3 regions of the Microbacterium sp. CFBP 13617 genome follow, and region 1 is predicted to be linked to each of the others. Evidence: predicted binding sites of a transcription regulator. Region 1 holds the regulator's gene; each other region holds the start of a gene.
What was found. The regulator HrcA, encoded in region 1, represses chaperone genes, less so after heat shock. The targets are predictions, from matches to a motif close to TTNGCACTCGNNNNNNNCGAGTGCNAA.
Positions count from the first base shown of each region.

Region 2: a site for HrcA is predicted at 1,857-1,883, ahead of groL (chaperonin GroEL). Genes of this name have one in related genera too.
Region 3: a site for HrcA is predicted at 1,148-1,174, ahead of IFU40_RS12840 (Hsp20/alpha crystallin family protein). Genes of this name have one in related genera too.

Region 1 covers NZ_JACYNW010000002.1:391,256-394,478, reverse strand. The annotation lists gene hemW (radical SAM family heme chaperone HemW) at 1-867, shown strand, start outside; gene hrcA (heat-inducible transcriptional repressor HrcA) at 1,008-2,048, shown strand; gene dnaJ (molecular chaperone DnaJ) at 2,098-3,223, shown strand, end outside.
Region 2 covers NZ_JACYNW010000004.1:378,109-381,331, reverse strand. The annotation lists gene groL (chaperonin GroEL) at 200-1,819, opposite strand; gene IFU40_RS13695 (cold-shock protein) at 1,988-2,188, opposite strand; gene IFU40_RS13690 (LytR C-terminal domain-containing protein) at 2,320-2,922, opposite strand; gene IFU40_RS13685 (DUF3263 domain-containing protein) at 2,958-3,212, opposite strand; gene IFU40_RS13680 (DUF2332 domain-containing protein) at 3,222-3,223, opposite strand, start outside.
Region 3 covers NZ_JACYNW010000004.1:188,422-191,644, forward strand. The annotation lists gene IFU40_RS12835 (sugar ABC transporter ATPase) at 188-550, shown strand; gene IFU40_RS12840 (Hsp20/alpha crystallin family protein) at 607-1,062, opposite strand; gene IFU40_RS12845 (UbiA family prenyltransferase) at 1,362-2,186, shown strand; gene IFU40_RS12850 (FAD-dependent monooxygenase) at 2,209-3,223, opposite strand, start outside.

The DNA of each region.
Region 1 (3,223 bases):
ATCGCCGAGGGGGCCGAGGTCACCGTCGAGGCCAATCCCGACACCGTCGACGACGCCGTGGTCGAGACGCTGGCTGCGGCGGGCGTCACGCGCGTGTCGATCGGCATGCAGTCGGCCCGCCCGCACGTGCTCGCCGCCCTCGACCGCACCCACGACCCCGCGAACGTCGCGACCGCCGTCGCCGCGGCCCGCCGCGCCGGGCTCGACGTGTCGCTCGACCTCATCTACGGCGCACCGGGGGAGTCGCTCGACGACTGGCGGTCGTCTCTCGAGACCGCCGTCTCCCTCGCTCCCGATCACATCTCGGCCTACGCGCTCATCGTCGAAGACGGCACGAAGCTCGCCCGCCAGATCCGCTCGGGCGCGGTCGCGGAGCCCTCCGACGACCTGCAGGCCGACATGTACGAACTGGCCGACGAGCTGCTCGCCGATGCCGGGTACGACTGGTACGAGGTGTCGAACTGGTCGCGCGGCGTCGCCCACCGTTCGCGGCACAACCTCGCCTATTGGCGCGGCACGGACTGGTGGGGGTTCGGACCGGGCGCCCACAGCCACGTCGCGGGGCTGCGCTGGTGGAACGTCAAACACCCGGCCGCCTATGCCCAGCGCCTCGCGGCGAACGAGTCACCGGCCGCCGCGCGCGAGCGCCCCGACGAGACGGCCCGACGACTCGAGTCGGTGCTGCTGCGCAGCCGCATTCGCGAGGGTCTCGCCGTCGGCGAGCTGCACGGCGAGGGCCGCAAGGCCGTGGCGTCGCTCATCGCCGACGGGCTCATCGAGGGGGCGGATGCCATCCGGGGCCGCATCGTGCTGACCCGCCGCGGACGCCTGCTGGCGGATGCCGTGGTGCGAGCCCTCACGGTCTGATCCGCGCCGTCGCATCCCGCGGCGGGACCGCACGCAGGCGCGGAGGATCCGGCATCCGCGAGCCCCCGACGGGGCAGGTCGTCGATCGGCGTAGAATTGGCACTCAGTCAAGTCGAGTGCCAGACGGGGAGGAGCAGCGCATGGTGTCGGAACGCGGCCTCCAAGTGCTCCGCGCGATCGTGCAGGATTACGTCGACACGCGTGAACCCGTCGGCAGCAAAGCGATCGTCGACCGGCACGCGTTCGGTGTGTCGGCGGCGACCATCCGCAACGACATGGCGCTGCTCGAAGACGAAGACCTCATCGTCGCACCCCACACCTCGTCGGGCCGCGTGCCCACCGACAAGGGCTACCGCGTGTTCGTCGATCACCTCGCCGAACTGCGCCCGCTCTCGGGAGCGCAGCGCAGCGCGATCACCTCGTTCCTCGACGAGGCGGGCGATCTCGACGACCTGCTCGCCCGCACGGTGCGTGCCCTGACGCAGCTGACCGGCCAGGTCGCGATCGTGCAGTACCCGTCGTTCGCGCGCGCCAACCTCTCGCACGTGGAGCTCGTGGCTCTCGGCGGTCCCCGCGTGCTCGTCATCCTCGTCACCGACACCGGCCGCGTCTCGCAGCGGATCGCGCTCGTCCCGGCCGAGCCGGCCGAGGCCGACATCGTGCAGCTGCGCGCGCGTGTGGGCGCGGTGCTGGTCGGGCGCTCCGTCGCCGACTGCGCGCAGCAGGTCGCCGCGGTCGTCGCCGACGGCCCCCGCCCCGGCATCGCCCTCGACGCCGTCGCCGACGCCGTGTTCCGCGTCGTCGGCGAGGAGCTCGAGGAGTTCCGTCAGGATCGCCTCGTCATGGCTGGGGCGGCGACCCTCGCCAAGCGCGAGTCCGACTTCCGCGGCAGCATCTACCCGCTCCTCGAAGCCATCGAGGAGCAGGTGACCCTGCTGCGGCTCATGACCGAGATGGTCGCCGACGAGAAGGGCTTGTCGGCCAGCATCGGCCGCGAGAACGAACCCTTCGGACTCATCGAGGCCTCGGTGCTCGCCAGCCGGTACGACGGCTCGACGGGCGGTGCCCGCGTGGGCCTGCTCGGCCCCACCCGCATGGACTACTCCTCCAACCTCGCGGCGGTTCGCGCCGTCGCGCACTATCTGACCCGGATGCTCGAAGACGACGACAGCGCGCGCTGACGAGCACCCCACCGAGAACGACCCCGCACCCGCGGACAGGAAGGCGATTGTGGCTGACCACTACGAGGTCCTCGGCGTCGAACGAGACGCCAGCGCCGACGAGATCAAGAAGGCGTACCGCCGTCTCGCTCGTCAGTTGCACCCCGACGTGAACCCCGGTGACGACGCGTCCGAACGCTTCAAGCTGGTCACGCACGCGTACGACGTGCTCAGCGACCCCGAGCAGCGTCGCCGCTACGACATGGGCGGCGACCAGAACCCCTTCGGCGGGGGCGGGGGAGCGGCCGGCTTCGGCGGCTTCAGCGACATCTTCGAGACGTTCTTCGGCGGGGCCCAGGGCGGCGGAGGCGGGCGTGGACCGCGTCCGCGTTCGCGTCGCGAGCGCGGGCAGGACGCCCTCGTGCGCGTCACGCTCGATCTCGGCGACGTCGTCTTCGGCACGCACCGCGACCTCGACGTCGACACCGCCGTCCTGTGCGAGACCTGCCAGGGAGCCTGCACGCAGCCCGGCACGAGCGAAGTCACCTGCGACATCTGCCACGGCTCCGGTCACGTGCAGCGCACGGTGCGCAGCCTTCTCGGCAACGTCGTCACCAGCCAGCCCTGCAACGTGTGCCACGGACACGGCACGACCATCCCCTACCCCTGCGGCACCTGCCAGGGACAGGGACGCGTACGCGCCCGCCGCACCGTGTCGGTCGACATCCCCGCCGGCGTCGAGTCGGGCCTGCGCCTGCAGCTTCCCGGTTCGGGTGAGGTCGGCCCCGCCGGCGGCCCCAACGGCGACCTGTACCTCGAGATCACCGTCGACGCGCACGAGGCTTTCAGCCGCGAGGGCGACGACCTGCTCGCCACCCTCGAGGTGTCGATGCCGGATGCCATCCTCGGCACCACCACGACGATCGACGCCCTCGATGGTGCCGTCGAGCTCGAGGTGCGCCCGGGCGTGCAGTCGGGCGACGTGCTCACCATCAAGGGCCGCGGCATCACGCCGCTGCGCGGAAGCCAGCGCGGGGACCTGAAGGTCGGCGTGCACGTCGTGACGCCCACGCGCCTCGACCACAAGGAACGCGCCCTCATCGAGGAGTTCGCCAAGCGCACGAAGGCCCCCCAGCCGCGCCTGGCCGAGCACCAGCAGGGCATGTTCTCGAAGTTCCGCGACCGCTTCCGGCACT
Region 2 (3,223 bases), on a different contig from region 1:
CATGTGCCCCAACCGGCCGGCCCGCAGTCACGCAAGCCAGCAGCCCGCAGCGCGCAGCCAGCAGCCCGCAGCCCGCAGCCCGCAGCCAGCCAACTCACCGGCAGCCAACCGGCGCCGGATCATCGAGCGGTCACCGCCCCGTCAACACAGAACGCCCCCTCCCGAAGGAGGGGGCGTTCTGTCACTGCCTAGGCGTGGATCAGAAGTCCATGCCACCGGTCGGGTCGCCCGCGGGAGCGGCCGACTTCTCGGGCTTGTCGGCGACGACGACCTCGGTCGTGAGGAACAGACCGGCGATGGATGCCGCGTTCTGCAGAGCCGAACGCGTCACCTTGGCGGGGTCGATGATGCCCTGTGCGAACAGGTCACCGTACTCGCCCGTCGCGGCGTTCAGGCCGTGGCCCACGGGGAGCTCGGCGACCTTGTTCGCCACGACACCGGGCTCGAGACCGGCGTTGAGCGCGATCTGCTTGAGCGGGGCCTCGATGGCGACGCGGACGATGTTCGCACCCGTGGCCTCGTCACCGACGAGGTCGAGGGCTGCGAGCGCGGTCTTGCCGGCCTGGATGAGCGCGACGCCACCACCGGCGACGACACCCTCTTCGACGGCGGCCTTGGCGTTGCGCACGGCGTCTTCGATGCGGTGCTTGCGCTCCTTGAGCTCGACCTCGGTGGCCGCGCCCGCCTTGATGACGGCGACGCCACCCGCGAGCTTGGCGAGGCGCTCCTGGAGCTTCTCGCGGTCGTAGTCGCTGTCGGTGTTCTCGATCTCGCGACGGATCTGGGTCACGCGACCCTCGATCAGCTCGGACTCGCCCGCACCCTCGACGATCGTGGTCTCATCCTTGGTGATGATGACCTTGCGCGCACGGCCGAGCAGGTCGACCGTGGCGTTCTCGAGCTTGAGGCCCACCTCTTCGGTGATGACCTGTCCGCCGGTGAGGATCGCGATGTCCTGCAGCTGAGCCTTGCGACGGTCGCCGAAACCGGGAGCCTTGACGGCCACCGACTTGAAGATGCCGCGGATCTTGTTGAGCACCAGCGTCGCGAGAGCTTCGCCCTCGACGTCTTCGGCGATGATGAGGAGCTCTTTGCCCTCCTGGATCACCTTGTCGACGATGGGCAGAAGGTCCTTGATGTTGGAGATCTTCTGGTTGGCGATCAGGATGTACGGGTCTTCGAAGACCGCTTCCTGACGCTCGGGGTCGGTGACGAAGTAGGGGTTGATGTACCCCTTGTCGAAGCGCATGCCCTCGGTGAGCTCGAGCTCGGTGCCGAAGGTGTTGCTCTCCTCGACGGTGACGACGCCTTCCTTGCCCACCTTGTCGATGGCTTCGGCGATGAGTGCGCCGATGGCCGGGTCGGCGGCGGAGATCGATGCGGTAGCCGCGATCTGCTCCTTCGACTCGACCTCTTTGGCCGAGGCCAGGAGCTCGTCGGTGACGGCCTTGACGGCCTTCTCGATGCCCTTCTTGAGCGAGATGGGGTCTGCGCCGGCCGCGACGTTGCGCAGGCCCTCGCGCACGAGCGCCTGGGCGAGAACGGTGGCGGTGGTGGTGCCGTCACCCGCGACGTCGTCGGTCTTCTTGGCGACCTCCTTGACCAGCTCGGCGCCGATCTTCTCGTACGGGTCGTCGAGCTCGATCTCCTTGGCGATCGAGACGCCGTCGTTCGTGATCGTGGGGGCGCCCCACTTCTTCTCGAGCACGACGTTGCGACCGCGGGGGCCCAGGGTCACCTTGACGGCGTCGGCCAGCGTGTTGAGGCCACGCTCGAGACCGCGTCGGGCCTCTTCGTCGAAAGCGATGATCTTTGCCATAAGTGTGTCGTCCCTCCCGGACGGGTGACTGCTGATTTTGGCACTCGACGAAAGCGAGTGCTAACTCATTCTGGCACTCGCCCCTGGGGAGTGCAAGCCGCCCACCCGCGCGCAAACGACGACGCCACGGCATCCGGGATCGGATGCCGTGGCGTCGGGAAACGGTGATCAGGCCAGTCGCACCGACTCCGCCTGGGGGCCCTTCTGCCCGGTGCCGACGGTGAACTCGACGGCCTGGCCCTCCTCGAGAACGCGGAAACCCGACATCTCGATGCTCGAGTAGTGGACGAAGACGTCCTGGCCGTCGGCGACGGTGATGAAGCCGAAGCCCTTCTCGGCGTTGAACCATTTGACAGTGCCCTGCGTCATGCGAATCTCCCGTTGCTGAATGACGAGGTCATCGTAAGCACGCGTGATCCCGCCGCACCGGCCGCTCGGCCCATTGTTGACGCGCAGGCCGCGAACTTGTTACGCCGCGGAAACACGCGGCCGTCGAGGGGTCAGGGAGCGGTCGACGGCGACGCCTGACCGGCGGCGCGATCGAGGCCGATGACGACGACGAGCCGCTTCACGGCGCTCTCGTCGTCGGGGGTGCTGGGGTCGTCGGTCGGCTGCAGGAAGTCGCTCTGCGCGATCTGCGCGCCCCCGATGGTCTGGGCCAGGCCCTGGGCTGCCGCCTCGTCGGTGTCGCGGAGGTAGTAGATCGTCGTCTCGGCGAAGTCGGTGCTGTCGGAGTCGCCGGTCTCGACGCCCTCACCCGGCCATCCGGCCGCCACGATCTGGTCGCGCACGGCGGCGGCGAGTCCCTCGTCGGCCGTGCCGTTGAGAACGACCACCGAGTACGACGTGTCGACGACGGCGGGCGTCGTGGGTTCCGCCGAGACGGTGGGCACCGGCGCGGGCCCGGAGCCGAACGAGATGCGGCCCGACACCACCAGCGAGCCGAAGATGCCGGCGATGATCAGGGCGAGGGTGGCGATGGCCGCCCACAGGAAGATGATCCACCCGCGCAGCCGGGGATTCTCGGCGCGGTGGGCGCCGACGCGACCCGCATCGGCCGGCAGGTCGTCGAAGCGATCCCGCGGGAAGGTCGATCTGGCCATTGGACGATGCTACCGGTCCGACCCGCGCGCACCCGTCACCGGGTGGCGGTGCGGCCGAGGCGTGCGCGCTGCTGCGCGGCCGCGTCATCGCGGCGTCGGCGCAGGCGACGCACCAGCATGGGGTCGGACGCGAGGGCTTCGGGGGTGTCGATGAGGCGACCGAGCAGCTGGTAGTACCGGACCGGCGTCAGCGCGAACTCGGCGCGGATCGCCTCCTCTTTCGCACCCCCATGGCGTCGCCATTCACCCTCGAAGGCGAGGAAGGCGCGATCACGGTCCGACAGGGGCACGCTCCGACGCT
Region 3 (3,223 bases), on a different contig from region 1:
AGAGGGCTCGCCGTCGGCAGGAGCGCTTCTCCCGTGCCGCTGGAGCGGGAGCGCACCCGTTGAAGCGCGTGGTCCGTGCGCGGGTCGGGCCTGTCAAGGGGCGGGGCGCGGCCCCGTCGGCGTCGTTGGATGGAGACACCGCCGATCAGCGGTGACGCACCCCGGTGCGTTCGACGAAAGGATCCCCATGAGCGACGCCTCGATCGACCCGTCCCCCGCCGACTCGTCGACCCCCGCCGCCGACGTCGGCATCGCGGGTGTGCAGCCCCTGCGCGACGGCGACACCTCGATCGAGCCCGACCCCGCGCTCGACCCCGCCCAGGCGGAGTGGGACGCCACGACGGCCCTCGACGAGGGCGTCGACCCGCAGGACATCGCCCCCGCGACCGCGACGGGCGCCGACCCGGCCGAGATCGCGGCCGACGACACCGACATCCCGTTCGAGGACATCCACCCCGGGTCCACCGGCACCGACTCGCAGGGTCAGGACCCGGGCGTCGTCGAGCTCGGCGAAGAGGGCCAGGGAGACCTGGCGCCCGAAGACCTCTGAGCGACGCGCGAGAGAGGGGTCGGTCCGTTCGGGCCGACCCCTCTGTTCGCGGTGGATTACTGCTCGATGAGCTGCGGTTCGCTCTCGTGCGCCCGGATGACGCCGTCGTGGTCGTCGGTGGCCACCGCGATGCGGCGCGGCTTCGCCTTCTCGCTCACCGGGATCGTGACCGACAGCACACCGTTGCGGTAGGCGGCGCTGATGCCGTCGGTGTCGATGCCCTGGCCGAGGTTGAGCTGGCGGACGAAGGTGGCCGTCTCGCGCTCGCGGGTGATCCACTTGACGTCGTCGCCGGTGGCGAGGGTGCGTTCGGCGCGGATGGTCAGCAGCTGACCGTCGACGTCGATGTCGACCGAGCCCGGGTCGACCCCGGGAAGGTCGGCCGAGAGCACGTAGTGGTCGCCGTCGCGGTAGAGGTCCATCGGCATCCGGCGCGGTCCGCCCCCGCGACGGGCATCGAGAAAGGTCGACGCGAGGCGGTCGAGGTCGCGGAAGGGGTCGTAAGTGGCCATGGTCGGTTCTCCTTTTCGGTCGGTCCGGATATCGGCATCCGGAGTTCGATGAAGTTGAGCCTTGTGCGCTCAACGTGGCAGCAGATTAGCACTCTCGACAGGAGAGTGCCAAGACCGTCGAATGTCCAAGACGCGCCGTGCCGGGGTCGCTTTCTGCGGCGTGTCCTGGACACTCAACGGGTTGGGGCGCTGGGGCGCTGGGGCGCTGGGGCGCTGGCGCGGTGGCGCGGTGACGTGATGGCGCGGCGGCGGAGCGGGTCAACCGCCCGAGCGCGGCGCCGCGGTAGCGTCATCGGGTGATGGATGCCGCGGCGAAGCCGCCCCTCGTGCGGGCGCTGTGGGGCGCGACCCACCCGGGGCCGACCCTGGTCGTGACCGTTCTGTCGCTGGCCCTCGGCCTCGCCGCGGGGGTCGAGCCCGCGCGGCTCGCGCTGCTGGTGGTCGCCGTGTTCGCGGGACAGGTGTCGGTGGGGCTGTCGAACGACGCGATCGACGGCGCGCGCGACGCCGCCGTCGGCCGCCGCGACAAGCCCATCGCGGGGGGCGCGATCACCCCGGAGCACGCGCTCGGGGTGGCCGTGGCGTCCGCGATCCTCGCCGTGCTCCTGTCGGTGCCGCTCGGCCCCGGGCTCGTCGCCGCGCACGCGGTGGCCCTGGCCTCGGCGTGGGCGTACAACGCCGGCCTGAAGTCGACGCCGTTGTCGATCGTGCCGTTCGTGCTGAGTTTCGGACTCTTCCCGTCGTTCGCGACGCTGTCCCTCGCGTCTCCCGCGCTGGCTGCCCCGTGGGCGACGCTCGCGGGAGCCGCCCTCGGCGCGGCCGTGCATCTGACCAACGTCGTTCGAGACCTCGACGACGATCGGCGCACGGGCGTGCGGGGCCTTCCGCACCGCCTCGGTGCGCGGGTCTCGGTGGTGCTCGCGGCGGTCGGCGTCGTCGCCGGAGCGGTGGCGGTGCTGATCGGCACGGATGCCACGGTGCTCGGCGCGATCTTCTTCACCGCCGTCGTCGCGGTGGCGGCCACGGCCGTGGTGCTCGTGCTCGTGCGCGCGCCCGGACGCGCGGTGTTCCAGCTCACGATGCTGGCGGCGCTGCTGCTCGCCGCTCAACTCGTCGTGACCTGACTCCTCCCGCCCGGGCGGCTCGTCAGTCGCGGGCGGCGCGATCCAGTCGCATGGCGTACGCGCGCGTGAACAGCGCGCCCCCCGCCCCCCGCAGCATGGTGCGCAGCGCCCCGGTGCGCAGGGGGTGGGCGAGCGGGCCCGTGGCCCGCCCGAGCAGCGTGTTGAGCCAGGCCAGGCGCGCCGCGTGCCGCGCCGAGGCCAGACGGTCGGTCTCCCATCGTCCGAGGCCGACGGCCTCGCCCGTCCGCACCCACCCGGGCAGCAGCGGGGCCAGCGTGAGGGCGTCGAGCAGCCCGAGGTTCATCCCCTGACCGCCGATGGGGCTCACCTCGTGGGCGGCGTCGCCGACCACCACGACGCGGCCGCGCCGCAGCGCCGGAGCGACGGCGCGCCGCACGCGGAACGTCGTCGCCTCGGCGATGTCGACCTCGAGCCCCGCGCGCTCGGCGACGGCCCTCTCGAGGGTGCCGACGGCATCCGTCACCTCGTCGGTGCCCGCCCACGCCACCAGTCGGCGGCGTCCGCCGGGTAGCGGGAACGATTCCAGTACGCCCTGGCGTTCCAGGTGCACCCGGGCGACGGGGCCGCCGGGAGCGACGACGTCGGCCATGACGTAGCGGTCGGGGTAGTGGTGCGTCCGAACGGCGCCGGGGCGGTACACGAGGTCGCGGCCCGCCCATCCCGAGGCCACGACGACGACGCGGGCGTGGATCTCCTCGTCGCCGCGCGGACCGGTGGCGCGCACGCGTACGCCTTGACCGTCGTCGTGCACGGCGGTGATCGCGACCCCCCGACGCACGCGCGGCGCCAGGCCGGTCAGCACCTCCATCGTGTCGGCCTGGGGGAGTGCGGCGACGTACGGATGACGCGCACGCAGCCGGTCGAAGCGGATCGCCGCGAGCAGTCGGCCGTCGGCCCGCGCCTCGCCGCGGACGATCCTCTCGGCGCGCGCCCGCAGGGCGTCGGTCGCGCCCGACGCCTCGAGGAGGGCGAGAGCGGGGGAGTGGATGCCGATGGCCCGCGACCCGGATCCGGTG